DNA from 3 places in the Streptomyces sp. NPDC055400 genome. Region 2 is predicted to be linked to each of the others. Evidence: riboswitches for the same ligand, from Rfam matches in the RefSeq annotation. Region 2 holds a riboswitch; each other region holds the start of a gene.
The links. Region 2 has a riboswitch for cyclic di-AMP ahead of ACWIGU_RS19050 (transglycosylase family protein). Riboswitches for the same ligand answer to the same signal wherever they lie in the genome.

Region 1: linked by a shared signal. The riboswitch ahead of ACWIGU_RS33480 (M23 family metallopeptidase) and the one ahead of ACWIGU_RS19050 (transglycosylase family protein) in region 2 are both predicted to bind cyclic di-AMP.
Region 3: linked by a shared signal. The riboswitch ahead of ACWIGU_RS11260 (M23 family metallopeptidase) and the one ahead of ACWIGU_RS19050 (transglycosylase family protein) in region 2 are both predicted to bind cyclic di-AMP.

What each region holds. Positions count from the first base shown of each region.
Region 1 covers NZ_JBSHLM010000015.1:121,503-131,225, reverse strand. Annotated here, with positions in the region: gene ACWIGU_RS33495 (bifunctional acetate--CoA ligase family protein/GNAT family N-acetyltransferase) at 1-1,588, opposite strand, end outside; gene ACWIGU_RS33490 (HPr family phosphocarrier protein) at 1,766-2,047, shown strand; gene ACWIGU_RS33485 (GntR family transcriptional regulator) at 2,241-2,927, opposite strand; gene ACWIGU_RS33480 (M23 family metallopeptidase) at 3,190-3,978, opposite strand; cyclic di-AMP (ydaO/yuaA leader) riboswitch at 3,992-4,147, opposite strand; gene ACWIGU_RS33475 (M16 family metallopeptidase) at 4,344-5,729, opposite strand; gene ACWIGU_RS33470 (M16 family metallopeptidase) at 5,726-7,135, opposite strand; gene ACWIGU_RS33465 (DNA gyrase/topoisomerase IV subunit A) at 7,377-9,723, shown strand, end outside.
Region 2 covers NZ_JBSHLM010000006.1:449,405-459,127, forward strand. Annotated here, with positions in the region: gene ACWIGU_RS19015 (N-6 DNA methylase) at 1-282, shown strand, start outside; gene ACWIGU_RS19020 (hypothetical protein) at 395-985, shown strand; gene ACWIGU_RS19025 (serine/threonine-protein kinase) at 1,036-2,520, shown strand; gene ACWIGU_RS19030 (SurA N-terminal domain-containing protein) at 2,668-3,354, shown strand; gene ACWIGU_RS19035 (nucleoside triphosphate pyrophosphohydrolase) at 3,402-4,394, shown strand; gene ACWIGU_RS19040 (cytochrome P450 family protein) at 4,627-5,898, shown strand; gene ACWIGU_RS19045 (transglycosylase family protein) at 6,038-7,024, shown strand; cyclic di-AMP (ydaO/yuaA leader) riboswitch at 7,194-7,365, shown strand; gene ACWIGU_RS19050 (transglycosylase family protein) at 7,370-8,056, shown strand; gene eno (phosphopyruvate hydratase) at 8,373-9,659, shown strand.
Region 3 covers NZ_JBSHLM010000003.1:678,062-687,784, forward strand. Annotated here, with positions in the region: gene mgtA (magnesium-translocating P-type ATPase) at 1-947, opposite strand, end outside; gene ACWIGU_RS11245 (tellurite resistance TerB family protein) at 1,126-1,581, shown strand; tRNA gene ACWIGU_RS11250 (tRNA-Met) at 1,633-1,706, opposite strand; gene ACWIGU_RS11255 (PP2C family protein-serine/threonine phosphatase) at 1,906-3,012, shown strand; cyclic di-AMP (ydaO/yuaA leader) riboswitch at 3,272-3,417, shown strand; gene ACWIGU_RS11260 (M23 family metallopeptidase) at 3,429-4,481, shown strand; gene ACWIGU_RS11265 (aldo/keto reductase) at 4,592-5,536, shown strand; gene ACWIGU_RS11270 (PrsW family intramembrane metalloprotease) at 5,544-6,890, opposite strand; gene trmB (tRNA (guanosine(46)-N7)-methyltransferase TrmB) at 6,934-7,797, opposite strand; gene lhgO (L-2-hydroxyglutarate oxidase) at 7,840-9,042, opposite strand; gene ACWIGU_RS11285 (MFS transporter) at 9,148-9,723, opposite strand, start outside.

The DNA.
Region 1 (9,723 bases), on a different contig from region 2:
ACGTGAGGAGGCCGAGCGACTCCGAGTTCCCGAGGATCGCCACGCGGGGGCCCGGCGGGAGGGGCTGGCGGGCCAGCAGCAGGCCGGTGTCGACGAGTTCGGTGATGGTCTCCACGCGGATGACACCCGCCTGGCGCAGCAGGGCCGAGACGGTGGCGTACGGCAGGCGCGTGGCGCGGACGGCGTGGCCGAGGGGCGCGATGCCACTGTGCCGGGCGCCCTGCACCACGACGAGGGGCTTCGCGGCGGCCGTGCGGCGGGCGAGGCGCGTGAACTTGCGCGGATTGCCGATGGATTCGAGGTACATCAGGGCGACGTCCGTGTCGGGGTCGTCGTACCAGTACTGGAGTACGTCGTTCCCGGACACGTCCGCGCGGTTGCCGGCGGAGACGAACGTCGACACACCTGTCACTCCGGTCACGCCGCCGCCGCGCCGCTGGAGGCGGGCGAGCAGCGCGATGCCGATGGCTCCGGACTGGGCGAACAGGCCCATGCGGCCCGCGCGCGGCATCTCGGGCGCGAGCGACGCGTTGAGCCGCACCTCGGGCGAGGTGTTGATGACGCCGAAGGCGTTCGGCCCGATGAGGCGCATGCCGTACGAGCGGGCCTGGCGCACCAGTTCGCGCTGGCGGGCGCGGCCCTCGCTGCCGGACTCGGCGTATCCGGCGGAGACCACGACGATCCCCCGCACGCCGCGCTCGCCGCATTCGGCGACGACTTCGGGGACCTGCTCCGCGGGAACCGCGACGACGGCCAGGTCGACGGCCTCGGCGGCGTCGATGTCGTGGACGGAGCGGTGGGCGGGGACGCCGTCGAAGTCGCTCAGGTCGTCGGGGAACGCCTTGTTCACGGCGTGGAGGCGGCCGGTGAAGCCGGCGTCGCGGAGGTTGTCGAGGACGCTGCGGCCGACTCCGCCGGGCGTGCGGCCCACGCCTATGACGGCGACGGAGCCGGGGGCGAGGAGCCGGTGCACCGAGCGGGCCTCGGCGCGCTGCTCGCGGGCGCGCTGCACGGCGAGCGAGGCCTCGGTGGGTTCGAGGTCGAACTCCAGGCGGACGACGCCGTCCTCGAAGTGTCGCTTCTGGGTGTATCCGGCGTCCGTGAACACCTTGATCATCTTGGTGTTGGCGGGCAGCACCTCGGCGGCGAAGCGGCGGATGCCACGCTCACGGGCGACGGCGGCGATGTGCTCCAGGAGCGCTGACGCGACGCCCCGGCCCTGGTGGGCGTCCTGAACGAGGAAGGCGACCTCGGCCTCGTCGGCGGGGGCGGAGGCGGGCTTTCCCTGGGCGTTGATCCGGTCGTAGCGGACCGTCGCGATGAACTCGCCGCCCACAGTGGCCGCGAGGCCCACCCGGTTCACGTAGTCGTGATGGGTGAAGCGGTGGACGTCCTTGGCGGACAGGCGCGGGTACGGCGCGAAGAAGCGGTAGTACTTCGACTCGTCGGAGACCTGCTCGTAGTAGCTCGTGAGCCGCTCGGCGTCGTCGATGGTGATGGGCCTGATGCGCGCGGTGCCTCCGTCGCGCAGCACCACGTCTGCTTCCCAGTGGGCGGGGTATGCGTGCCGGTCCGACGGGGTCTGCATGGGGCCAGCGTACGGCGCGGCGGTGACAGTCGTACGGGTCGCGGCGCGAGCGGGCCGAAGGCACGCTATGAGGGCCGACGGGCGTGTGCGGGCGGTACGCAGGGCTCACATCGGGAACGTCCACCGATGTGGGAGACTGGTCTAGACAACCTTGAGAATCCTGAAGGGCAGCATCACATGGCTGAGCGCCGCGTCAACGTCGGCTGGGCCGAGGGCCTTCACGCCCGCCCCGCCTCCATCTTCGTCCGCGCGGCCACGGCCGCCGGCGTCCCCGTGACGATCGCCAAGATCGACGGCAACCCCGTCAACGCCGCCTCCATGCTCGCGGTGCTCGGCCTGGGCGCCGGCGGCGGCGAGGAGATCGTCCTGGCCTCCGACGTCGAGGGTGCGGACATCGCACTCGACCGTCTGGCCAAGCTGGTCGCCGAGGGGCTCGAGGAGCTTCCCGAGACCGTCTAGTACGGGCCCCGGTTCCGGGTCTCGCGATTCTTGGGCGCCGCCTCCTGCTCACAGAAGACCGCGCCGTACAAAGGGTCTGTTCGGATTTTCCGAGCAGACCCTTTTGCTTTCTGCGGATCTTTTCTCGGAATTTTAGGGCAGGGGAAACAGAGCCCTTGGAAATGGGCCGCCCTCTTTGTATACGGCGCCTCTGTTAATGCTGAAGCCCCACTGTGTTGACGGGATGTTGCGAAGTCCTCACACGGCCATCCGGACGGGGGGCGCGCGGGCGATGAGCGGCCGCGGCGCGCTCCGTGTGCTGCGCCGTGAGCGCCCGCGCGCGCTCCACGTCACCGCGCGCCACGGCGTCGACGATCGCCCCGTGCTCGGCCCAGGAGTCGGCGGGCCGCGCGGGCTGTTCGACGGTGTACATCCACGCGATCTTGTGGCGGAGCTGAGTGAGCATCGTGATCAGCCCCGGGCTGCCGGACGCCTGCGCCAGCGTCTCGTGGAACCAGCCGCCCAGCGAGCGCAGATCCTCGCTCTGACCTCGCCTGGAGCGCTCCTGGCCGAGCCTGACCAGGCCCCGCAGGACCTTCAGGTGCGCCTCGGTGCGGCGCTGGGCGGCGCGGGCCGCCGCGAGCGGTTCGAGGAGCATGCGGATCTCCAGCTGGTCCGCCGCCTCCTGCGCTGAGGGTTCGGCGACGCACGCACCCGCGTGCCTGCGGGTGACGACGAAGCCCTCGGCCTCCAGCGTGCGCAACGCCTCGCGCACGGGGACGCGCGAGACGCCGTAGCGGCGGGCGAGCACCTCCTCGGTGAGCCTGCCGCCGCGCTCGTAGACACCGGAGACGATGTCGTCGCGGATCGCCGTGCATACCGAGTGCGCCGGAATGCGCATGCCCCGACCTCCGCCTTAATCCCCGCGAAACGCGGTCGATAGTCGCCCGTACAGCGCGATTGACGTCTTGTTCAGCTCGCCTGTCCAGCGACTCTATTCCAGCGGGCGCGAATTTCCGACGGCAGGCCGTAATCCATGGATATTTTTTGGACACCGGCGTCAGGAACAGGCGGGCGGGGAACAAGCGGGTCCGGGAACGACGAATGCCCCGGCTCAGTGAACCGGGGCATTCGGTGCGTCTTCGCGAGGTACGCGGCGAAGGTCAGACGTTCACGCCGTGGGAGCGCAGGTACGCGACGGGGGCGATGTCCGAGCCGTACTCGGGGCTCGTGCGCGCCTCGAAGTGGAGGTGCGGGCCCGTGACGTTGCCGGTCGCTCCGGAGAGGCCTATCTGCTGCCCCGGGGTGACCGTCTGGCCGACGGAGACACCGATGGACGACAGGTGGCCGTACTGCGTGTACGTACCGTCGTTCATCTTGATGACGATGTTGTTGCCGTAGGCGCCGCCCCAGCCGGCCTCCACGACCGTGCCCGCGCCCACCGCGTGGACCGAGGTGCCACTGGCGGCGTGGAAGTCGATGCCGGTGTGGCTGCCGGAGGACCACAGGCCGCTGCCGGCCTTGTACGCGGTGGACACGTACGAGCCGGTGACCGGGATGACGAAGGCGTTCAGGCGCTTGCGCTCGGCCGCACGGGCGGCGCGCTCCTTGGCCTCGCGCTCGGCCTTGGCCTTGGCGGCGGCCTTGCGCCGGTCCTCTTCGGCCTTCTTCTTGGCCTCGGCCTCGGCCCTCTTCTTCGCGGCGGCCTCGTCGGCGGCCTGCTGCTGGGCGGCGGCCTGCGCGTCGATCTGCTCCGCGAGGGAGTCGCCGATGGAGATGGCCTTGGTCAGGCCGGTCTGCTCCACGGCCGCGTCGTCGGCGGCGAGGGCGGGGGCGGCGAGGCCTCCGACGACACCGGTCGTGGTGAGCGCGGCGACGCCGGCGACCTGCGCGGTGGTGCGCGTGAGACGGCTCGGGCGACGGTGCTTCCCGCTGGCACGGGTGAACGCCATGGGGTGGCTGATCCTTTCCTTCCTTCTCGCCTACCGGGTTAGCTGACGGGTTCGGAGCAGGAAGGTCTCCTACGGACCCCCTTCAGGGAAGGGCGTCCGATTCACCCCAGGGACGGTGGGTCCCCGGCTCCCCCGGCTCGCGCCTTGGGGGACTCGGCGATGACTGTCCGGTGCCACGGGCGCGGCGTACATCTGGCGGACAGCCGGACCGACGCTAAGCGGGGCAACTTTCAATCAACAAACGGAACCGGGCTTTTGTAGCGCATGCCACAGGGCAGACAGGCAACCACTGGTTCAATCCGGACAAACAAGGGCCCCGGTGGCCATCTCACCCACCGGGGCCCCTCGTTGCACGCCGGTCGCGGTCAGCCCGTGACGACGGTCACCTCTCCGATGCCGAGCGCCCTGACGGGCTCCTCGATCTGCGCGGCGTCACCGACGAGCACCGTCACGAGACGGTCCATCGGGAAGGCGTTCACGACCGCCGCGGTGGCCTCCACGGTGCCCGTCGCGGCGAGCCGCCGGTACACCTCCGCCTGGAAGTCGTCCGGCAGGTGCTGCTCGACCTGGTCGGCGAGCGTCCCCGCGACGGCCGCGGCGGTCTCGAACTTGAGCGGGGCGACGCCCACCAAGTTCTGTACGGCCACGTCCCGTTCGGCGTCGGTGAGGCCCTCCGCCGCGAGCGTGCGCAGCACCGTCCAGAGGTCCTCGAGCGCCGGACCCGTGTTCGGCGTGTCCACGGAGCCGCTGATGGCGAGCATCGCGGCGCCCGTCCCGTCCGGCGCCGAGCGCAGCACCTGGGCGAACGACCGCACGCCGTAGGTGTATCCCTTCTCCTCGCGCAGGACGCGGTCCAGGCGGGAGGTGAGGGTGCCGCCCAGGCAGTACGTGCCGAGCACCTGCGCCGGCCACACCCGGTCGTGCTTGTCCGCGCCGATGCGGCCGATCAGGATCTGCGTCTGCACCGCGCCCGGCCGGTCGACGATGACGACCCTGCCGGTGTCGTCGGCCGTCACGGGCGGTACGGGGCGCGGCTCGGCCGTGTTCCCCGTCCAGGCGCCCAGCGTGTCCGCGAGGAGGGCGTCGAGGTCGATGGCCGCGAGGTCGCCCACGACGACGGCGGTGGCCGTGGCGGGACGCACGTACCGGTCGTAGAAGGCACGTACGGCCGCCGCGTCGATGGCCGTGACGGTCTCCTCGGTGCCCTGGCGCGGGCGGGACATGCGCGCGGTGGCCGGGAAGAGCTGCTTCGAGAGCTCCTTGGCGGCGCGGCGGCCCGGGTTCGCCGTCTCGTGCGGGATCTCGTCGAGGCGGTTGCGCACGAGGCGTTCGATCTCGCTGTCCGCGAACGCGGGCGCCCTGAGGGCGTCGGCGAGCAGGCCGAGCGCTTTCGGAAGGCGGGAGACGGGGACCTCCAGGGAGACCCGTACGCCGGGGTGGTCGGCGTGCGCGTCGAGCGTCGCGCCGCAGCGCTCCAGCTCGGCGGCGAACTCCTCGGCTGCCAGCTTGTCGGTGCCCTCGGAGAACGCCCTCGCCATGATGGTGGCGACGCCGTCGAGCCCGGCGGGCTCGGCCTCCAGGGGCGCTGCGAGGTTGATCTCGACCGCGACGACCTGCTGGCCCGGGCGGTGGCAGCGCAGCACCGTCAGGCCGTTGTCGAGGGTGCCGCGCTCGGGCGCGGGGAAGGCCCACGGCCTGGCCGTGCCGGCCTGGGGCTGCGGGTGGAAGTCCATGGTCGCGAGCTCGGTCACTTGCCGGCCTCCTTGTCTGCGGCCTCGATGGCGTCTGCGGTCGCGCCGGCGGTGTCGTCTGCGGCCTCGTCCGTGAGGGACGCTTCGGCGGTCTCGTCGGCCTCTTCGGGGGCCGTGGGCTCGTAGACGAGCACCGCGCGGTTGTCGGGACGCAGGTGGGCCTTGGCCACCTCCTGGACCTCCTCGGCGGTGACGTCGAGGACGCGCTGGACGGCGGTCAGGGCGAGCTGCGGGTCGCCGAACAGGACGGCGAACCTGCACAGTTCGTCGGCGCGGCCCGAGACCGTGCCGAGCCGGTCGAGCCACTCGCGCTCCAACTGGGCCTGGGCGCGTTCCATTTCCTCCGGGGTGGGCCCGTCGGCGGCGAACCGCGCGAGTTCCTCGTCGACGGCCTCCTCGATGACCGGGACCTCGACGTCGGCGGACGTCTTCACGTCCAGCCAGCCCACGGAGGGCGCCCCCGCGAGCCGCAGGAGGCCGAACCCGGCGGCGACGGCGGTCTGGTCGCGCCGTACGAGCCGGTTGTAGATCCGGGACGACTCGCCGCCGCCGAGGACCGTCAGGGCCAGGTCGGCCGCGTCGCACGCGCGCGTACCGTCCTGCGGCAGCCGGTAGGCGGCCATCAGCGCGCGGGCCGGGACCTCCTCCTCGATGACCTCGCGCACGCCCTCACCGATCAGGTCGGACAGGGCGCCGTCGCGCGGGGGCTGCTTGCCGTCGTGGCGCGGGATGGAGCCGAAGTACTTCTCGACCCAGGCCAGCGTCTGCGCGGGGTCGATGTCCCCGACGACCGAAAGCACGGCGTTGTTCGGCGCGTAGTACGTACGGAAGAACTTCCGCGCGTCCTCCAGGGTGGCCGCGTCCAGATCGGCCATGGAGCCGATGGGCGTGTGGTGGTACGGGTGGCCCTCCGGGTAGACGAGGGCGGTCAGCTTCTCGAACGCGGTCCCGTACGGAACGTTGTCGTAGCGCTGGCGGCGCTCGTTCTTGACGACGTCGCGCTGGTTCTCCATCGACTCCTCGTCGAGCGCGGCGAGGAGGGAGCCCATCCGGTCGGCCTCCAGCCAGAGCGCGAGCTCCAGCTGGTGGGTCGGCATGGTCTCGAAGTAGTTGGTGCGCTCGAAACTCGTCGTCCCGTTCAGCGAGCCGCCGGCGCCCTGCACCAGCTCGAAATGCCCGTTCCCGTGGACCTGCTTCGAGCCCTGGAACATCAGGTGCTCGAAGAGATGAGCCAGGCCCGTGCGGCCCTTGACCTCGTGGCGCGAGCCGACGTCGTACCAGAGGCAGACGGCTGCGACCGGGGTCAGGTGGTCCTCGGAGAGCACCACGCGCAGGCCGTTGGCGAGGCGGTGCTCGGTCGCTGTCAGGCCGCCGGAGCCGGCCTCGGCGGTGGCCGTGTGACCCATGGGCATGTACGTCCCTTCGATCGCTGAACTATCGCGGAAACTGCAGATGTGCTGCCAGTTCTGCCACTGTATGCAAGCGTTCTGACGCCTGGCGAAGTTCCCGCACTGGGTACGCCGAGAGCGAGCACCGAACGCCCTACGGACGGGTCGCGGTCGGCGTTGTCAGTGGGGCGGTCCACAATGGTGCGCGTCAGATTCTCGTACATGCCCCGGCAGCATCTGTGAAGGAGCCGCAGCAGCGATGGCCCGCCGCAGCACGAAGACCCCGCCTCCCGACGACTTCGAGGAGCGGATCCTCGACATCGACGTTGTCGACGAAATGCAGGGCTCCTTCCTCGAGTACGCGTACTCGGTGATCTACTCCCGGGCCCTGCCGGACGCCCGTGACGGCATGAAGCCCGTGCACCGGCGCATCGTCTACCAGATGAACGAGATGGGCCTGCGCCCCGACCGCGGCTACGTGAAGTGCGCCCGCGTCGTCGGCGAGGTCATGGGTAAGTTGCACCCGCACGGAGACGCGTCGATCTACGACGCCCTGGTGCGGCTCGCCCAGCCGTTCTCGATGCGCCTCCCCCTGGTCGACGGCCACGGCAACTTCGGCTCCCTGGGGAACGACGACCCGCCGGCCGCCATGCGGTACACCGAGTGCCGGATGGCCCCGGCGACGTCGCTGATGACGGAGTCGATCGACGAGAACACGGTCGACTTCGCGCCGAACTACGACGGCCAGGAGCAGGAGCCCGCCGTCCTGCCGGCCGCCTACCCGAACCTCCTGGTCAACGGCGCGTCCGGTATCGCCGTCGGTATGGCGACGAACATGCCGCCGCACAATCTCGGCGAGGTCATCGCCGCCGCGCGCCACCTGATCAGGCACCCGGGCGCCGATCTCGAGACGCTCATGAAGTTCGTCCCGGGCCCCGACCTGCCGACGGGCGGCCGGATCGTCGGCCTGTCCGGCATCAAGGACGCCTACGAGTCGGGCCGCGGCACCTTCAAGATCCGCGCCACGGTCTCCGTGGAGGACGTGACAGCGCGCCGCAAGGGCCTGGTCGTCACCGAACTGCCCTTCGCAGTGGGCCCCGAGAAGGTCATCTCGAAGATCAAGGACCTGGTCGGCTCGAAGAAGCTCCAGGGCATCGCGGACGTCAAGGACCTCACCGACCGCCAGCACGGCCTGCGCCTGGTCATCGAGATCAAGAACGGCTTCGTGCCGGAGGCCGTCCTCGAGCAGCTCTACAAGCTGACGCCGATGGAGGAGTCCTTCGGTATCAACAATGTGGCGCTGGTCGACGGCCAGCCCCTGACCCTCGGCCTCAAGGAACTCCTGGAGGTCTATCTCGACCACCGCTTCGAGGTCGTGCGCCGCCGCAGCGAGTTCCGCCGCACGAAGAAGCGGGACCGGCTGCACCTGGTCGAGGGCCTCCTCGTCGCGCTGGTGGACATCGACGAGGTCATCCGCCTCATCCGCTCCAGCGACAACTCCGCACAGGCGAAGGAGCGCCTGATGGAGCGCTTCTCGCTGAGCGAGATCCAGACGCAGTACATCCTGGACACGCCGCTGCGCCGCCTCACCAGGTTCGACCGCATCGAGCTGGAGACGGAGCGCGACCGGCTCAACGGCGAGATCGACGAGCTGACCGGGATCCTCGACTCCGACGCCGAGCTGCGCAAGCTCGTCTCGGCGGAACTGGCGGCGGTGGCGAAGAAGTTCGGCACCGAGCGCCGCACCGTCCTCCTGGAGTCGGCGGGCACGACGGTCGCCGCCGTGCCCCTCCAGGTCGCCGACGACCCGTGCCGCGTGCTCCTGTCGTCCACGGGCCTCCTCGCACGCACGGCGAACGCCGAACCGTTCGGGGACGACGAGGACGCCAAGCGCACCAAGCACGACGTGATCGTCTCCGCGGTGCCGGCGACGGCACGCGGCGAGATCGGGGCGATCACGTCCACGGGGCGCCTGCTGCGGCTCAACGTCATCGACCTGCCGCAGCTCCCGGAGACGGCCTCGGCGCCGAACCTCTCCGGGGGCGCGCCTGTCACGGAGTTCCTGTCGTCCCTGGAGGCGGACGAGAAGGTGGTCTGTCTGACCACCCTCGACGAGTCCTCGCCCGGCCTCGCGATCGGCACCGAGCAGGGCGTGGTCAAGCGCGTCGTGCCCGACTACCCGGCCAACAAGGACGAGTTGGAGGTCATCGGCCTGAGGGATGGTGACCGCATCGTCGGCGCCGTGGAGCTGCGCACCGGCGAGGAGGACCTCGTCTTCATCACGGACGACGCGCAGTTGCTCCGCTACCAGGCGTCGCAGGTACGTCCGCAGGGCCGGGCCGCGGGCGGCATGGCGGGCATCAAGCTGGCCGACGGCGCCAAGGTGATCTCGTTCACCGCCGTCGATCCGGCTGTCGACGCGATCGTCTTCACGGTGGCCGGGTCGCGTGGCACGCTCGACGACTCCGTCCAGACGACCGCGAAGCTCACCCCGTTCGACCAGTACCCCCGCAAGGGGCGCGCCACGGGAGGCGTGCGCTGTCAGCGCTTCCTGAAGGGCGAGGACTGCCTGAGCCTGGGCTGGGCGGGCCCGACGCCGGCCCGCG
Region 2 (9,723 bases):
CGCCCCGACCGGGCAGCCCTCGACCCCTGGTTCCTCGCCGGGTTCCTGCGCGGCACCGCCAACAACCGGCAGGCCAGCAGCTACGCGTCCACCGCCACGCGCCTGGACGTGCGCCGCCTCCAACTGCCGCGCCTGCCGCTCGCCGACCAGCACCGCTACGGCGAACGCTTCCGCGCCCTCGCCGAGTTCGAGGACGCCCTGCGCCAGGCCGCGCGCCTCGGCGAACAGCTCGTGCGGGGGCTGCACGACGGACTGACGGACGGCACGCTCGGCCCCGAGTGACGCGTTTGACATCCGTACGACAACGGTTCCGTACAACCCGGCGCGGGTTGTCGGAGTCGGCCTATACGCTCGACATACCAAGGACCCGTCAGCAGGAGCAGCAGGAGCAGCCATGCACGGCCACGGCTACGCGCCGCCACCGCCTCAGTTTCCCTCGCAGGCCGCGCAGATCGGCCTGCGCGTGCTCTTCGTGGCGTTGACCGTGCTGAGCGTCGGCTTCCTCGCCTGGACCGCACTGCTGAGGCTCGCCCTGACGACGCGCAGCAGGACCGACTGGACCGTGTTCGGCTCGGGCGTCGCGCTGCAGATCGCCATCTTCGCCGTGCTCGCCACCGACCCCGGCAAGGAGGAGTTCACGACCTGGCGGGGCAACGCCGGCATGTCCGTCCAGCTGGTGATGCTCGCGGGGGTGGTCATCTACTACCTGATCGCGGACATCCGCTTCGACCGCAAGCAGCGTGTCGCGTTCAGCGCGTACGTGCCCCAGCAGCCGCCCCGCACCATGCCTCCCGCCTACGGCTACCCGCAGCAGTACACGCCTGCGCCGCCGCACGAGATATCCGTGCACGCCCAGCCCACCCAGACCGCGGGCCCCGCACCGACGCCCGTGCCCCAGGCGCCGCCGCCCCACCGCATCGACCAGGTCCGCGCGGAGCTCGACGAACTCAGCGACTACCTGCGAAAGCAGGAAGGCGGACGGTGACCCAGCCCCTGAACGCGTCCGGTGGACAGCTCGTCGCCGGGCGCTACGAGCTGTCCACCCTCATCGGCCAGGGCGGCATGGGCCAGGTCTGGACGGCGTACGACCAGCGGCTCGACCGGCGCGTCGCCGTGAAGCTGCTGCGCCCCGACCGCGTCGCCGGCCAGGAGGCCGACGAGCTGCGCCGCCGCTTCGTGCGCGAGTGCCGCGTCACGGCCCAGGTCGACCACCCCGGCCTGGTCACCGTCCACGACGCGGGCACCCAGGGCGAGGACCTCTACCTCGTCATGCAGTACGTCGACGGGGCCGACCTCTCCGACCACCTCGCCGAGCACGACCCCTACCCGTGGCAGTGGGCGGTCTCCGTCGCGGCCCAGCTGTGCGCCGTCCTGTGCGCGGTGCACGCCGTGCCGATCGTGCACCGCGACCTCAAGCCGCGGAACGTGATGGTCAAGCAGGACGGCACCGTCACCGTCCTCGACCTCGGCGTCGCCTCCGTGCTCGACACCGACACCACCCGCCTCACCCACACCGGCTCCCCCATCGGCAGCCCCGCCTACATGGCGCCCGAACAGGCCATGGGCGGCGCGGTGGGCCCCTACACGGACCTGTACGCGCTCGGGGTGCTGCTGCACGAACTCCTCAGCGGAGACGTCCCGTTCGCGGGCTCCACCGCACTCGGCGTCCTGCACCGCCACCTCTACGAGCCGCCCCTGCCCGTCCGCCGGCTGCGCCCCGAGGTCCCCGAACCCCTGGAGGCCCTCGTCCTGCGCCTGCTCGCCAAGGACCCGCAGCACCGGCCGGCCTCCGCCCAGGAGACGTACGAGGCCCTGCTCCCACTGCTGCCCGCGCGCGGCGTGCCCAGCGGTGGCCCCCTCGACCCGACCCGCCCCTTCCTGCGCCCGCACGCCCCCTGGCCCGACCGCGCCCGCACCCCCGCCCCGCAGCCCGCCGCGCCCACCCCCCACACCGACAAGCCGGACGTCGCGGGCGCCGTCGACGAGGTCAAGCGCCTCCTCGGCGAGGGCCGCATCACCCAGGCCGTCGACATCCTCGGCGCGATCCTGCCCGCCGCCGCGGCCCAGCACGGCGAGCACTCACCGGTCGTCCGCACGCTGCGCAAGCAGTACGCCGCCACGCTCATGGACGACGGCCAGTACCGCCGCGCCCTGCCCGAGCTGCGCCGCCTCGCCGACGAGCGCGCCACCGAGGCGGGCCAGGCCGACCCGCAGTCCCTCCAGTTCCGCTACGAGGCCGCGCAGTGCCTGGAACAGCTCGGTGAACCGGCCGCCGCACTCGCCGAATACCGGGCGCTGCTCCCGTACTACGAGAACCAGTACGCGACGACGGACATCACGCTGCCCCTCGAAGTCAGGCGCCGCATCGGCCACTTGCTCCTCGCCCTCGGCGACCGGGCCGCCGCGCACGACACCCTCGTACGCCTCCTGCACGACGCGGAGCGCCTGCACGGCCCTGGCCACCCGTTCCCGGCCGAAATCCGCCGCACCTTGCAGTGGCTGGGGCAGGTCCGGGGCTGAGCCGGGGCGGGCCGGGCGCGGGGGAGTGCCTCAACTCCTGGCGAATCGTTGGGTCGAATAGGTGGCCGAGAGCACGGCCACTGCCTAACATCGATCACCGCCGGACTTTGTGCACCGACGCACAAACTCGTCGCAGGGAGGCCCACCTTGCACCGCCGCAAGAGCAGCAACAGCCGCCGCACCGCGCTCGTCCTCTCCACCGCCGCCGTAGCCGCGATCCCGCTCCTCACCGCCTGCGGCAACGAGGCGCATCCCGGCGCCGCGGCCGTCGTGGGGAGGGACCGCATCACCGTCTCCCAGCTGCAGAACCGGGTGAACGAGGTGCGCGACGCCCAGCAGGCCGCCACCAAGGACGACCAGCAGTACGAGCAGGCCATCGCCAAGTCCGGCAGCCTCACCCGGAACACGCTGCACTCCATGGTCTTCGACCGCGTCCTGCACCGCGCGGCCGCCGACGCGGGCGTCACGGTGTCCCGCAGGCAGGTCCAGGAACGGGAAGCCGCGATGGCGCAGCAGGCCGGCGGCGTCCGGCAGCTCGAGCTCGCCCTGCTCCAGCAGTACAGCATCGCGCCCGAGCGCATCAGGGACAGCGCCCGCACCGACCTCGAGGTGATGGGCCTTGCCCAGAAGGTCGGCGCGAACATGCAGTCCCAGTCCGAGACCGACCAGGCCCCCTTCTGGAAGGCGCTCGACCAGGCCTCCAAGGAGCTGAACGTCGACCTGAACCCGCGCTACGGCACCTGGGACATCGCCAAGAGCCATGGCCGCGCCGACGCGAAGACGCCCTGGGTGCGCGAGGTCACGTCCCCGAAGACGGGTCAGCAGACGGCGTAGGGACTCTCGCCCGGCGTGCGGCGGGCGGCCTGGGTTACGTTCGAGGCGTGAACGCCGAGAACGCACCCGCCGCCGCCCCGACCGGCCGCATCGTCCTGCTCACCACCAGCCACCGTGTCGCGCCCGGCCTGCTGTCGTGGTCGGCCTGGCAGCTCCTGCACGCCGCCGACGAGGTGCTGTGCGCCGACGCCGCGCACCCGCAGCTGCCGTATCTGCGGGAGGCAGGCATCGAGGTGCGGGAGGCCGCGCCGAGTGCCGGTGAGCTCGTCGACGCCTGCGCCGGGGGCCGCACCGTCGTGGTCGTCGCCACCGCCGAGGGAGACCGGCGCCTGACCGACGGCCTCGCCGCGCTCGCCGGGTCGGGCCGCGTCGCGATGCCCGACCTGGAACTGCTCCCGGCCTCCTACGACCTGCCGGGCGCCCGCCTCCTCGACCTGGTCCAGGTCATGGACCGCATCCGCCGCGAGTGCCCGTGGTCCTCGCAGCAGACCCACAAGGGCCTCGCGAAGTACGCGATCGAGGAGGCGTACGAACTCGTCGAGGCGATCGAGGACGGCGACCGGGACGAACTGCGCGAGGAGCTCGGGGACGTGCTCCTCCAGGTCGTCTTCCACGCCCGGATCGCCGAGGAGGCCTCCGGCGAGGAAGGGGACGAGGCGTTCTCCGTGGACGACGTCGCCGGCGGCATCGTCGAGAAGCTCATCCACCGCCACCCGCACGTCTTCGGCGACGACACGGCGCTCACGCCCGAGGACGTGAAGGAGCACTGGCTGCGCACGAAGGCCGTGGAGAAGCAGCGCGAGTCCGTCACGGACGGGGTGCCGGTCGGCCAGCCCGGCCTCGCACTCGCGGCGAAGCTGGGGTCCCGGGTCCGCACGGCCGGCCTCGACGTGCCGGCGCCGGGCGGCGACGGCGTCGGCTACGAACTGCTCGCCCTGGCCCTGCGAGCCGAGTCCGACGGAGTCGACCCGGAAGCAGCGCTGCGGGCGGCGGCCCGGGCGTACCGAGACGCGATCCGCGCGGCGGAGGGGCTGGCCTAGGGCCTGTCTTCACATTCCCGCCTGCCCCGCGGCGTCTGGCACGCGCATCTGCGGCGTTGTCGTCGGTTGCCGACGCTCCGCGTCGACGCCCTCCTCCGCCTTGCAACTGCACGCACCAGACGCCGCGGGGCCCGCCCTTCGGGCGGACGACGGGAATGTGAAGACAGGCCCTAGGGCCTGTCGGCGGCGGGGTCCGGCCAAAGGGCCGCCCCGCGCCGGATACCGTCGACGCGTGACCGAAAAGCCCGCGCAGCGCACCGCTCCCGAACTCTTCACCTGGGAGTTCGCCACCGATCCGTACCCGGCCTACGCCTGGCTGCGCGAGCACTCGCCCGTTCACCGCACCACGCTCCCCAGTGGCGTCGAGGCCTGGCTGGTCACGCGGTACGCGGACGCGAAGCAGGCACTGGCCGACCAGCGCCTGTCCAAGAACCCGGCGCACCACGACGAGCCCGCCCACGCCAAGGGCAAGACCGGGATTCCGGGCGAGCGCAAGGCCGAGCTGATGACGCATCTGCTCAATATCGACCCGCCGGACCACACCCGGCTGCGCCGCCTCGTCTCGAAGGCGTTCACCCCGCGCCGGGTGGCCGAATTCGCGCCCCGGGTACAGGAGTTGACCGACCGGCTCATCGACGAGTTCGCCGCCAAGGGCGAGGCGGACCTCATCCACGACTTCGCCTTCCCGCTCCCCATCTACGCGATCTGCGACCTGCTCGGCGTCCCGCGCGAGGACCAGGACGACCTGCGGGACTGGGCGGGCATGATGATCCGCCACGGGGGCGGCCCGCGCGGCGGGGTCGCCCGCTCCGTGAAGAAGATCCGGAACTATCTCGTCGAGCTCATCCACCGCAAGCGCGACGAGCCCGGCGACGACCTGATCTCCGGCCTCATCCGCGCCTCCGACCACGGCGAGCACCTGACGGAGAACGAGGCCGCCGCGATGGCCTTCATCCTCCTGTTCGCCGGTTTTGAAACCACCATCAACCTCATCGGCAACGGCACATACGCCCTGCTCACCCACCCCGAGCAGCGCGAGCGCCTGCAACTCTCCCTGGGAAAGGGAGAATCGGGCCTCCTCGAGACCGGCATCGAGGAACTCCTGCGTTACGACGGCCCGGTGGAGCTCGCCACCTGGCGCTTCGCGACCGAGCCGCTGACCGTCGGCGGACAGGACATCTCCGTCGGCGACCCCGTCCTCGTCGTGCTCGCCGCCGCAGACCGCGACCCGGCGCGCTTCGAGGAGCCGGACACCCTCGACCTGTCCCGGCGTGACAATCAGCACCTCGGATACGGGCACGGCATCCACTACTGCCTCGGCGCGCCCCTCGCGCGCCTGGAGGGGCAGACCGCTCTCGCGACGCTTCTGACGCGCCTTCCGGACCTGCGACTCGCGGGAGAACCTACCGATTTGCGCTGGCGCGGCGGGCTCATCATGCGGGGATTGCGCACACTTCCGGTCGAGTTCACGCCGCATCAGGAGGGCCCGGACAAAGCCCCGTAACTGACGGATCGTCAAGACTGTGACTTTCACGTGATCTCTGCTGCATCGACTTGTGACAAGCGTTCGACTCCCGCTACGTTCACCAGTCATCGCGGCACCACCCGCCGCAGCATTCCCCGAGCCACCGAAAGGCGCCTCCATGCTCACCGGGAACGGTCGTCACCGTCGCCCCCGCCAGGCTCCCGCGCTCATCGTCGCCGCGGGAGTGGCCGGCTCCGCCATCGCGATCCCTCTGCTCGGCGCGACCAGCGCGAGCGCCGCATCGACGGCCACGTGGGACAAGCTCGCCGAGTGCGAGAGCGGCGGCTCCTGGAGCGCCGATCCGGGCAACGGGTACTACGGCGGGCTCCAGTTCTCCCAGGAGACCTGGGAGAACTACGGCGGCCTCGACTTCGCGCCGCGCGCCGACCAGGCCAGCCGCTCGCAGCAGATCGCCGTCGCCGAGAAGGTCCTCGCCGACCAGGGCCCGAGGGCGTGGCCGGTCTGCTCGGTCACCTCGGGGCTCACGGCGGACGACGCGGCGGCCAAGGTCGATCCCGGGGCGGCCCTGCCGACCCCGTCCGCGTCCGCCGGCGACTCCGGCAGCGACGACGCGGCGAACGGCGACACCGCGAAGGACGACGCGAGCGACGAGCCGGCGGACTCCGCGTCCTCGGGCGCGAAGGACGACTCCCGAGAGATGAATCACGACGGCTCGGGTGATACCGCAGGTAACACCGCGGATGACTCCAAGGGCGACAAGTCCGGCCGGGACGGCTCGACTTCGACCCCCGGCGCGCCCTCGTCGGAGGCCTCCGGCAGCTCGGACTCCACCACGGCGCCCGCCTCCGGCCGGCATCGCGGCGACGCCGCCGAGGACGATGCCACGGGCTCCTCGCGCGCCGACGACAGCTCGGGCCGCCACGCCTCGCGCGGTGGTGAAAACGGGCGCAAGGGCGCTAATGCGGATGAAGGCTCCTATACCGTGCGTGCCGGCGACAACCTCTGGGACATCGCCGACACCCATGACGTGGACGGCGGATGGGCCGCTCTGTATGCCGAGAACAAGAAGACGGTGGGTGCCGACCCGGACCTCATCCTTCCTGGTCAGAGTCTGGATCTTGGGCTCGAATCGGGCGAAAAGTAGCGGCAGTTCGGGCTGAATGTCTGCTTTGGCGAGAGTGAGAGATGGGTCTCAAAGGCCCTGATCGTCTTTGAAATTCCGGCGATCCGCTGCTTACGGTCATCACCGCTCGCCACAGCGGGCCCCGTCGGATGTCACGCCGAATCCTGCCAATGTCCGTACGGGAACAGTCGTCGCGTAAGCGCCGTAGGCAGGAGCGGGGGACCCAAGGTAAGTGCCGGCCCCGGCCGTTGAGAGACGGCCGAACGACCGGCTTGGGGTGAAGTCGCACGCAGGACGTGCGACCGGGCACTCATCCGGCCCGAACCCGACAGCTCACCTCGTAGGCGTCGGTGAGGGGATCTCTCGATGCTGTTTTCCAGCAAGGGCAAGCACCGCCGCCCGACTGCCATTCAGCGGTCTGTCCGCGTCGCCACGCTCGCCGGTGTCGCCGGTGCCGCTGTCGCCGTCCCGCTGATGGGTGCCACCGGCGCCTCCGCCGCCACCGCCTCCGAGTGGGACGCGGTCGCGCAGTGCGAGGCCGGCGGCAACTGGTCGATCAACACGGGCAACGGCTACTACGGCGGCCTCCAGTTCTCCTCGTCCACGTGGGCCGCGTACGGCGGCACCGCGTACGCCTCCACCGCCGACAAGGCCTCCAAGGCGCAGCAGATAGCCGTCGCCGAGAAGGTCCTGGCCAGCCAGGGCAAGGGTGCCTGGCCGAGCTGCGGCGTGGGCCTGTCCGCCGCCTCGACCGGCTCCGCCCCGGCCGCCGCCCCGCAGCCGGAGCGCAAGGCCGAGCAGCCGACCACCCGCAGCCAGGAGCGCACGACGCCTGCCGCGAAGCAGGAGTCGAAGAAGACCGTCGAGACCCCGGCCGGCAAGAAGGTCAAGAAGGGTGACGGCGAGTACAAGGTGAAGGCCGGCGACACCCTCAGCACCATCGCCGAGGCGCACCACACCAAGGGCGGCTGGGCGAAGCTCTTCAAGCTGAACAAGGACATCGTCGAGGACGCCGACCTGATCTACCCGGGCCAGCAGCTCCACCTCAAGTAAGCAACAGAGGAGCAGCAGCCCCCAGGCCGCTCGGGTACCGGCCTTCGGCGGACGGCCGGTACCACGCCAGGTTTCCCCAAGGACTCCCCGCCCCGGGTGCGCATTCCCCCGTCGCGCCCGGGGCGGGGCTCTGGCGCGTGAGGGGTCCTGGGCTTTCGTCCGTTGCCGGCCGGGATTCTTTGTTCCGTTCGGAAACAATTCGCTCTCGGTTTTGTCCACGGGCCGGTCGGTCGGCTGGCCGGTGCCTGGAGCCGGATAGGCTCACGTGTTGCCGGACCATGCGGCCCGGCGTAGTTGCGTCACATCCCAGAAGGAGATGCTCGTGCCGTCCATCGACGTCGTCGTAGCCCGGGAAATCCTGGACTCCCGAGGCAACCCCACGGTCGAGGTCGAGGTCGGCCTCGACGACGGCAGCACCGGTCGTGCCGCTGTCCCGTCCGGTGCGTCCACCGGCGCGTTCGAGGCCATCGAACTCCGCGACGGTGACCCGAACCGCTACCAGGGCAAGGGTGTCGAGAAGGCCGTCCTCGCCGTCATCGAGCAGATCGGCCCGGAGCTCGTCGGCTACGACGCCACCGAGCAGCGCCTGATCGACCAGGCGATGTTCGACCTGGACGCCACCGACAACAAGGGCTCGCTCGGCGCCAACGCCATTCTCGGCGTCTCCCTCGCCGTCGCGCACGCCGCCTCCGAGGCCAGCGACCTGCCGCTGTTCCGCTACCTCGGCGGCCCGAACGCGCACCTGCTGCCCGTCCCGATGATGAACATCCTCAACGGTGGGTCGCACGCCGACTCCAACGTCGACATCCAGGAGTTCATGATCGCGCCGATCGGCGCGGAGTCCTTCTCCGAGGCCCTTCGCTGGGGCGCCGAGGTCTACCACACCCTCAAGAAGGTGCTGAAGACCAAGGGCCTGTCCACCGGCCTCGGCGACGAGGGCGGCTTCGCCCCGAACCTGGAGTCCAACCGCGCCGCGCTCGACCTCATCATCGAGGCCATCAAGCAGGCCGGTTACGTCCCCGGCGAGCAGATCGCGCTCGCCCTCGACGTCGCCGCGTCCGAGTTCTACAAGGACGGCAAGTACGAGTTCGAGGGCAAGTCCCGCTCGGCCGCCGAGATGACCGAGTACTACGAGGAGCTCGTCTCCGCGTACCCGCTGGTCTCCATCGAGGACCCGCTGTACGAGGACGACTGGGCCGGCTGGAACGTCATCACCGAGAAGCTGGGCGACAAGGTCCAGATCGTCGGCGACGACCTCTTCGTCACCAACCCCGAGCGCCTCGCCCGCGGCATCGAGGAGGGCTCCGCCAACGCCCTGCTCGTCAAGGTCAACCAGATCGGTTCGCTGACCGAGACCCTGGACGCCGTCGAGATGGCCCAGCGCAACGGCTTCAAGTGCATGATGTCCCACCGCTCCGGCGAGACCGAGGACGTCACCATCGCCGACCTCGCCGTCGCGGTGAACTGCGGCCAGATCAAGACCGGCGCCCCGGCCCGCTCGGACCGCGTCGCCAAGTACAACCAGCTCCTGCGCATCGAGGAGATCCTCGACGACGCCGCGGTCTACGCCGGCCGCAGCGCGTTTCCCCGCTTCAAGGGCTGACGCCCTGCGCTCTGCGTTTCCCCGCTTCAAGGGCTGACGCCCTGCGCTCGGCGGTCCCTTGTTT
Region 3 (9,723 bases), on a different contig from region 2:
ATGACGCCGTGGGCGCGGGCGAGCAGCGCGGAGCCGCGGGCGAGCGCTGTCGTGACGATGACCGGCAGCATCTCCGGGGTGAGCCCGACGGCCACCGCGACGGCGAACGGCAGGGTCTCCAGGCCCCGGCCGCGCAGCGCGGCGCCCGCCATCAGGACCAGCGGCGGCGTCAGCAGCATGAAGCGGATCAGGGTCCAGGAGATGCCGTGCACGGAGCGCTCGAACGCGCTCGCCCCGCGTGGTACGCCGACCGTGCGGTGGGCGGAGGCGAAGCGGGTGCCGGCGCCTGTCGCGAGCACCACGGCGCTCGCGCTCCCGGAGGCCACGCTGCCGCCCTGGAAGCACAGATGCGCCGACTCGCCGTCCGAGGGCAGGTCCACGGGATGCTTGTCGGCCGGCACGGACTCCCCGGTGAACGCCGCCTGCTGCACGGTCAGGCCCTGCGCCCGCAGGAGGCGCACGTCGGCGGGGACCAGGTCGCCGGGGCCAAGGCGTATCACGTCGCCGGGCACCAACTGGCTTACGGGGACCTCGTGTTCGACAGGTGCGGCGCTCTCGTCGTCGCCGGGGCGCCGCAGCACGGTCGCCGTCGTCGCGACCAGGTCGCGCAGGCCCGCCATGGCGCTGTCCGCGCGGCGCTCGCCGGCGGAGCGCAGGCCGCAGCTGACGGCGACCAGAACGAGGATCACGCAGGCGGTGCCCCAGGCCGCGACGGTCGCCGAGACGAGGCCGAGGCAGAGCAGGACGCCGGTGAACGGGTCGCGCAGGCTGCGGGCGGCCAGGCGGGGCCAGGACAGGGGGCGCGTACCCGGCAGGACGTTCTCACCGTGGCGGGCGAGGCGCCGCTCGGCCTCCGCCTCGGTGAGGCCGCGCGGGCCGCTGTCGAGGGAGCGCAGGAGCTGGAGGGTCGGACGGCCGGGGTCCGTCTGCGGGGCGGTGTCGGTCACTCTCGGGCGCCGTCAGGGATTCTCGGGTGTCGTCACCGTCGTCTTCTCCCGTTCATCGGACCGCGAAAGGCTCCCCGGCAAGGGGTTCGAGCCTTCAGTTTAGGGGCGGAACTTTTGCCGCCCCCCACTAGTTTCTACAGCGCTGTAGAAGATCAGTATGTGCCGATCGAGGAGAGTCATGGCCCTGTGGGATCGCTTCAAGGAGTCCGCGTCGACGATGCAGACGCAGCTCATGGCGAAGAAGAACGACCTGAAGAGCGGCGCCTTCCGTGACGCGAGCATGGCGATGTGCGCGCTGGTCGCCGCGGCGGACCGGAACATCGACCCGGCCGAGCGCAGCCGCGTGGCCCAGCTCATCTCCACGAACGAGGTGCTGCAGAACTTCCCGGCGGACCAGCTCCAGAGCCGCTTCGACGCAAATCTGAACAAGCTGACCGCCGACTTCGACTTCGGCAAGGTCAGCGTCCTCCAGGAGATCGCCAAGGCGAAGAAGAAGCCCGCCGAGGCGCGCGCGGTCATCCAGATCGGCATCGTCATCGGCGGCGCGGACGGTGACTTCGACAAGACCGAGCAGGCCGTCGTCCGCGAGGCCTGCCTGATGCTCGACCTGCCCCCGCACGAGTTCGACCTGTAGGCGGATACACCGAAGGCCCGGAACCATTGGTTCCGGGCCTTCGGCCTTCAGTAGCGGGGACAGGATTTGAACCTGCGACCTCTGGGTTATGAGCCCAGCGAGCTACCGAGCTGCTCCACCCCGCGTCGGTAAACACGACTCTACGCCATTGCGGCGACAGAACGCGAATCGGTTGCCCGGCGTTCCGCGATCCGCCGCCTCGGGCCCCTTTCACCCGGTCGGTCCCGTCAGGTCGCCCGATGCCTGTTCCGGGGGAACCCTGGGGTGGGGTCCGACGACGTGCGCAGGCGCGGGACCGACGCGGACGGTGGCGGGAGACGAGCGGTGGGGCAGCGAGGAGGACACGGTCGAGAGTCGGAGCCGGGCCTGTCCCGCGCCCGGTTCTTCGTGCGTCTGCTGCCCGTGCTGCTCATCGTGGTCGGGGCGATCTACGACTACATGACGCCGTCGACGTTCACCGGCGTGCCCCTCTTCACCGCCGCGCCGCTGGTCGCCGCACCGTTCTTCTCGCCCCGCGGTACTTTCCTGACCGGCCTCGCGACCGTCGCCGTCGTACTCGGGGTGCATCTCAGATACACCCGCAGTTACGACACCGACGCCATCACCGAACTCGTCACGGTCGTCACCGTCGCCGTCCTCGCCTGTGTCATGAACCGCGTCGTGCGGCGGGGCAGTGAGCAGCTCACCTCCGTGCGCCAGATCGCCGAGGCGGCCCAGCTCGCCGTCCTGCCCGAGCCGGCGGAGCGCATCGGCGGCCTGGAGATCGCGGCGCGCTACGAGGCGGCCCAGGCGGGGGCCTTCATCGGGGGCGACCTGTACGCGGTGCAGGACACCCCGCACGGGGTGCGGCTCGTCGTGGGCGACGTACGCGGGAAGGGCATGGGCGCGGTGTCCGCCGTGGCCGTCGTCATCGGCGCCTTCCGGGAGGCGGCCGAGCAGGAGGCGACCCTGGAGGCGGTCGCGCAGCGGCTGGAGCGGGCGCTCGCGCGGGAGGGGCTGCGGCGCAACGGCCTCGACGAGTCCGAGGGTTTCACCACGGCCGTGCTCGCCGAGATCCCGCACGGCAACGGCCTCGTACGGGTCATCAACCGCGGCCACCCGGAACCCCTGATCCTGGGCGGCGACGGGGCGCTCAAGGTCCTGTCGCCGCCGGAGCCCGCGCTGCCGCTCGGGATGGGCAGCCTCGGCAGCTGGCCCGACCGGGCGTCCGAGACGGAGTTCCCGTCCGGGGCGACGCTGCTGCTCTACACCGACGGCCTCTCGGAGGCGCGCGACGCGGAGGGCACCTTCTACGACCCGGCGGCCCGGCTCGCGGGGCGGATGTTCCCGGGGCCCGATCCGCTGCTGGCCGCGCTCGCCGCCGAGGTCCGCCGGCACACCGGGGGCGGCACGACGGACGACATGGCGCTGCTCGCGGTGAGGCGGCCGTGAAGCACCAGTGAAGCAGCCGTGACTGCCGTCTTCACCTTCCTTAGTCGAACGACGTCGCTGCGCATAACATTTGACAAACCGTCAGATGAACCGCCCGCTCCGACGGCCGGTCAACTCGCCCGATTCCGCCCGCTCGTGCCCCGATAAGTCCAGGCCAAAGGCGTTAACGATCAGTCGGAACGGCTTGGAATCGGGCCCCGGTGTCTATTAACGTTCGATAACGCAGCGCGGTCGTCCCAGCCGTCACAAGAGATGGCTCCGTGCGCACGCGCCTAATCCCGCAAGGGAGCCGGGGAACCACCAACTTGGGGTGAATCGGACGTCTTTCCTTGCGGAAGGCGTCGGTAGGAGACCTTCCTGCTCCGAACCCGTCAGCTAACCCGGTAGGCGAGAAGGAAGGAAAGGAGCGCGCCCCAGTGGCGTCCAACCGGCCTGCCCCAGAGTTCTCCTACGCGCCGATCGACGAAGAGTTCGGCGAAGCGGACGAGCGGACCTGGGACGAGTGGAATCCCACCGAGGAGTCCGTCCGCCCCGTACGCGGCCGGCACCGCGTAGCCAAGCAGCGCGGCGGCCTCGCGCGCAGCTCCACCGTTCTCGGGGTCGGCGTGATCGCGGCCGTCGGCGCGGGCGGCATCGCCACCGCGCAGGGCGGCAAGCCCCCCGTACACATCTCGATGCCCGACCTCTCGGCCGTCAAGGACTCGCTGCCGGACGCCAAGTCGCTGCCCGGCGTGGGCGCGCTGATATCCGACGGTTCGGACGACGACTCGTCCGGCGCCGACGCGGCCCCGCTGACCGGCGCCGGCGTCACCACCGCGGACGCCCGCCAGGGCGAGACCGCCGGTGAGGCACTGCGCGCCCGCATCATGCAGCAGGCCGAGCAGCAGCAGGACCAGGCCGCCGACGCCGAGGCCGCGGCCGCCGAGGAGGCCGCCGCCAAGAAGGCCGCCGAGGACGCGGCCAAGGAGCAGGACGCCGCCACGGCCAAGGCCGCCGCCGACAAAAAGGCGGCGGAGGAGGCCGCGAAGAAGAAGGCCGAGGCCGAGCGCCTCGCCGAGCTCGCCAAGAGCTTCACGCTGCCGGTCGCCTCCTACACGATCACCGGCACGTTCGGTCAGCCCGGCTCGATGTGGTCCTCCGGCTACCACACGGGTCTCGACTTCGCCGCTCCCACGGGTACGCCGCTGAAGGCGATCCACTCCGGCACCGTCAAGGAGGCCGGCTGGGCGGGCGCGTACGGCTACCGCACCGTCCTTGAGCTGCCGGACGGCACCGAGCTCTGGTACTGCCACCAGTCGTCCCTCAACGTCAGCGCCGGCCAGAAGGTGACCAGCGGCGACGTCATCGGCCGCGTCGGGGCCACCGGCAACGTGACCGGGCCGCACCTCCACCTGGAGGTCCACCCCGGCGGCCAGGCGACCGGAGTCGACCCCGCGCCGTGGCTGCGTTCCAACGGCCTGACCATCTGAGGCGCCTCACCCTCCGAACCCCGGTGGTCCTGACGGCAACCCCCCGACGTCAGGGCTGCCGGTCGGCCATGCCCGGAATATCTTGCTCCGTATCGGTGTTATGACGGACCATGACTTCTCTTCGCAAGCTCGGCTCGTCCGACCTCGAGGTGTTCCCGCTCTCCCTCGGCGGCAATGTGTTCGGCTGGACCGCCGACGAGGCGCAGTCCTTCGCCGTGCTCGACGCGTACGTCGCCGCCGGCGGCAACTTCGTCGACACGGCCGACGCGTACTCGTCGTGGGTACAGGGCAACAAGGGCGGCGAGTCCGAGACCGTCATCGGCAAGTGGCTGGCCGCGCGCGGCAACCGCTCCGATGTCGTCATCGCCACCAAGGTCGGCGCCCACCCCGACTTCAAGGGGCTGTCCGCGAACACCATCAAGTCCGCCGCAGACGAGTCGCTGCGCCGCCTCGGCACGGACTACATCGACCTCTACTACACGCACTTCGACGACCCGTCCGTGCCGGTCGAGGAGATCATCACCGCCCTCGACGAGCTGGTGAAGTCCGGGAAGGTGCGCGCCATCGCCGCGTCGAACCTGACCCCGGAGCGCCTCCAGGAGTCCCTGGACTTCTCCGACCGCGAGGGCCTCGCCCGCTACGCGGCGCTCCAGCCGCACTACAACCTCGTCTCGCGCGACACCTACGAGGGCGGGCTCCAGGGGGTCGCCTCCCGCGGCGGCCTCGCCGCCGTCCCGTACTACTCCCTGGCGTCCGGGTTCCTGACGGGCAAGTACCGGCCGGGCACCGAGGTCGACAGCCCGCGGGCCGCGGGCGCGGGTCAGCACCTGCAGACCGAGCGTGGCGTGCGCGTCCTCAAGGCCCTCGACGAGGTGGCGCAGGCGCACGGCGCCGAGGTCGCGACGGTCGCCCTCGCCTGGCTCGCCTCCCGCCCGACGGTGGCCGCGCCGATCGCGTCCGCCCGCACCGTGGAGCAGCTGCCGGCGCTGGTGGCCGTGGCCGGCCTGGAGCTGACGGACGCGGAGCTCTCGAAGCTCACGGAGGCGTCCGCCTGAGGCGTCCTCAGTAGCGGTACGGGTTGTACGCGTTGTGGGCGCTGTGCGCGGGGAACGGGGCGACCGGCCCCGCGTACACCGGCCCCGCGTACATCGGCGGCACCCACACGGGCGGCGCGGTGGCCCGGGACGCGTAGGCGAGGGCGGGGCGGGCCGCGTGGCGCCGCGCCCACAGCTCGTCGAGCAGCTCCCGCTCCCGTACGACATAGTCCGCCCCGGCCCGGCCGCGCCGCCCGCGGTGGCGCAGGAGCGCGAGTGAGGTCGCGTACTGCTGGTACTGGGCGACGGCCCTGGCCGTCTCCTTGCCGCCGTGGTGCTGCGCGAACTCGCGGGCCAGGCGGCGGGCGCGCATCGAGCCGAGGGCGAACGGCTCGGCCGGGCCGACCCAGCCGGCCGCCGCGTACGCGGGCAGCTCGGAGCGCACCGTGCGCAGTTCGCGCTGGCGGGTCCCGATCGCGAGCCAGGTCAGCAGCCCGAACGCGGGCATCATGAACAGCGCGTAGACCCCGAAGAACCCGAACCGGCCGAACGCCGACGAGCCGTTCCACGTGGCGTGCATGCCCATCGCGAGCAGCAGCCCGCCGAGGGGCAGGAACACGCGCCGCACCGGCCCGCGGTCGGGCGCGGTCCAGGCCGCGACGCCGAAGCCGATGCCGGTGAGCACCGTGAACAGGGGGTGCGCGAACGGCGACATGACGATGCGTACGAAGAAGGTGGCGGCGGTCACCGAGGCGATGCCGGTGCCGCTGTTGAGCTGGTCGGTGCCGAAGGCGTTGCCCAGATAGAGGATGTTCTCGGTGAACGCGAAGCCGGTGGCGGTGACGCCGGCGATCACCACGCCGTCGACGATCCCGGTGAAGTCCCGTCTGCGGAACAGGAAGATGAGCAGGACGGCGCAGGCCTTCGCGGACTCCTCGACGATGGGCGCTATGACCGTCGCGCCGAGGGTGTCGGCGTGCGCGGGGTCGGCCGAGTTCGTGGCGATCCAGTGGGTCGCGAAGCTGTTGGCGACGATCGCGATGAGCGCGGCGGCGCAGGCGCCCCAGGCGAAGGAGAACAGCAGGTTCCGCCAGGGCCCGGGCGCGACCCGGTCCAGCCAGCGGAACGCGGCGATCAGCAGCGGGACGGGCAGGACCGCGAGGCAGAGCCCGACCAGGAACCCCTTGGTGCCGGTCTGTTCCCGCACGAGGGCGAGGATCACCAGGCCGGAGAGCGTCAGGAGCGAGACGAGCGCCCAGGCGTGCACGGCCTTCCGCTCCCACCAGCGCGGATGCCGCAGCGTGCCGGGCCCCGGAGCGCCTGCTCCGGGCTGCGCGTGCGGAAACGCATTCGGATACGAGGGATAGGTCGCCACAGCGTTGACCCTAACGAGGGACGGGCCCGCCCGCGACGGGGTGTCAGTCCGCGGCGGTGGCCGGTGCGTGCTCGGCGCGCAGGAAGAGCAGGTCGTGGACCACATGGCCCTTGTCCAGGCCCTGGCCCTCGAAGCGCGTGAGGGGGCGGAACGCGGGCCGGGGCGCGTATCCGCCGTCGGCCTGCGTGTTCTCGTAGTCCGGGTGTTCGGTCAGGACTTCGAGCATCTGCTCGGCGTACGGCTCCCAGTCGGTCGCGCAGTGCACCAGGGCGCCCGGCTTGAGGGGGACCTTGGCGAGGCTGAGGAACTCCGGCTGGATCAGGCGCCGCTTGTGGTGGCGCTTCTTGGGCCAGGGGTCGGGGAAGTAGACGCGCAGCCCGTCGAGGGAGGCGGCGGGGAGCATCTCGCGGAGCAGGATGATCGCGTCGCCGTTGGCCACCCGTACGTTCGTCAGGCCGTTCCGCTCGGCGAGGCCCAGGAGGTTGCCCTGGCCCGGGGTGTGCACGTCGACCGCGAGGATGCCGGTGTCGGGGTCGTCGGCGGCCATCTGCGCCGTCGCCTCGCCCATGCCGAAGCCGATCTCCAGGACGACGCGCTTCCTGCCGCCGAACAGCTCGTCGAGGTCGAGGACGCGCTGCCCGTCGATGTCGAGGCCCCACAGGGGCCACAGCCGCTGGAGGGCGTCCGCCTGGCCCGTCGTGACGCGGCTGCGGCGGGGCTGGAAGCTGCGGATGCGCCGCTCGAAGTGCGAACCGGCGGGGTCGGGCGCGGGCCCGTCGGGAAAGCGCGGCTCGCCCTTGGCGCGTGCGGGAGCCGGGGATTCGGAACCGGGGGCTTCGGGACCGGCGGCTTCGGGACCGGCGGCCTCGGGGGTGCGGGCTTCGGGGGTGTGGGGTGACTCAGACACAGTGAGGCGATTTTAGACGCCGGATCCGGCCGGGGCCCAAGCTCAGGAACCGAGCGCGGCCAGGGCCCGCCGGGCGACCTCGCGGCCGATCGGGAGCGAGGCCGTCGCCGCGGGAGACGGCGCGTTCAGCACATGCACCGTGCGCGGGGCCTCGCGGATCAGGAAGTCGTCGACCAGGGTCCCGTCCCGCAGGACCGCCTGCGCCCGGACGCCGGCCGGCGCGGGCACCAGATCGTCCGCGGTCACCGCGGGCAGCAGCCTGCGCACCGCCGCCGTGAACGCGTCCCGGGACACCGAGCGGCGCAGCTCCCCGGCCCCGTACCGCCAGTGCCGGCGCGCTATCCGCCAGGAGCCGGGCCAGGCCAGCGTGGCGCCGAGCTCGCGCGGTCTGACCGTCGACCAGTCGTAGCCCTCGAGGGCCAGCGCGGGCACCGCGTTCGGACCGACGTGCACGCTCTTGTCGATGCCGCGCGTGAGATGGACGCCGAGGAAGGGGAACGCCGGGTCCGGCACCGGATAGACCAGGCCGCGCACGAGCTCGGGGCGGGCCAGCTCGAAGTACTCACCCCGGAAGGGGACGATCCGCATGCCGGGGTCGTCCCCCGCGAGCCGGGCGATCCGGTCGCAGTGCAGCCCCGCGCAGTTCACCAGGGCGCGCCCGCGGACGACGTCCCCGGCGGCCGTGCGCACCGCGACACCACGCTCCGCGCGGCGGTCGATCTGCACCACCTCCGCGCCGTACCGGATGTCCGCGCCCGAGGCCTCGGCGAGATGCCGGGCCACAGACACGTAGTCGGCGACGCCCGTCGTGCCCACGTGGATCGCGGCGAGGCCGCGCACATACGGCTCGTACTCGCCGATCTGGGCGGGGCCGAGTTCCCGCACCGGAATCCCGTTCTCCCGGCCTCGCTGGACCAGGGCGTGCAGGCGGGGCAGCTCGTCGCGCTCGGTGGCCACGATCAGCTTGCCGGTGACCGCGTGCGCGACGCCGTACTCCGCGCAGAACTTGACCATCTCGGCCGCGCCCCGCACCGCGAAGCGGGCCTTGAGCGAGCCGGGGCGGTAGTACACACCGCTGTGGATGACCCCGCTGTTACGCCCCGTCTGGTGTCTGGCGGGGCCGTGCTCCTTCTCCAGGACGGTCACCCGTGTGCCCGGTACCGCGCGCGTGAGGGCGTACGCCGTCGACAGACCGACGATCCCGCCGCCGATCACCAGCACATCGCAGTCGTACCCGCTCGTCATCACCGTGCCTCACCTCCCGCCCCCGATACTGCACTGCGCCACTGACAACGCGTTCAAACCCGGGCGGTGGCCCTTCGGCCGGACCGGTTCCTTCACACCTCTGCCCTACGCCGGTGCCATCAGGAGCGGCCTCGCCCTCTCCCGCAGCTCCACGACGCGCGGCTCGTCCCCGTACGGTTCGAGGCGGTGCAGCAGATCCTTCACGTACTCGGTGGTCCTGGCCGACGAGATCCGCCCCGCCACCTCCAGCGCGCGCGTGCCCTGCTCGCACGCCGCGTCCAGGTTCCCCGACTCCAGCTCGGCGACCGCCGACACCACGAGCCGTAACCCGTGCGAGCGCACGAACTCCTCTGTGGGCTTCGACAGGGCCTGCTCCGTGAAGCGCCGCACCTGGCGGGGCGCCTTGAGGTCGCGGTAGCACTCGGCGGCGTCGGCGGCGAAGCGGTCGTACGAGTAGAAGCCGAGCCACGACGGGTCGTGGTCCCCGTCGCGCGCCCGCTCCAGCCAGCCCTCCGCGGCCCGCAGCGCGGCACCCGCGGCGTGCGCGTCACCGGCGCGCGCGTGTGCGCGTGCTTCCACGAGCCGGAAGAAGCTCATCGTCCTGGCGGTGGCGAGCCCGCGATTGCGCTCCAGGGCTGCCTGCGCCAGGTCCACCCCCTCGTCGCCGAAGCCGCGGTACGT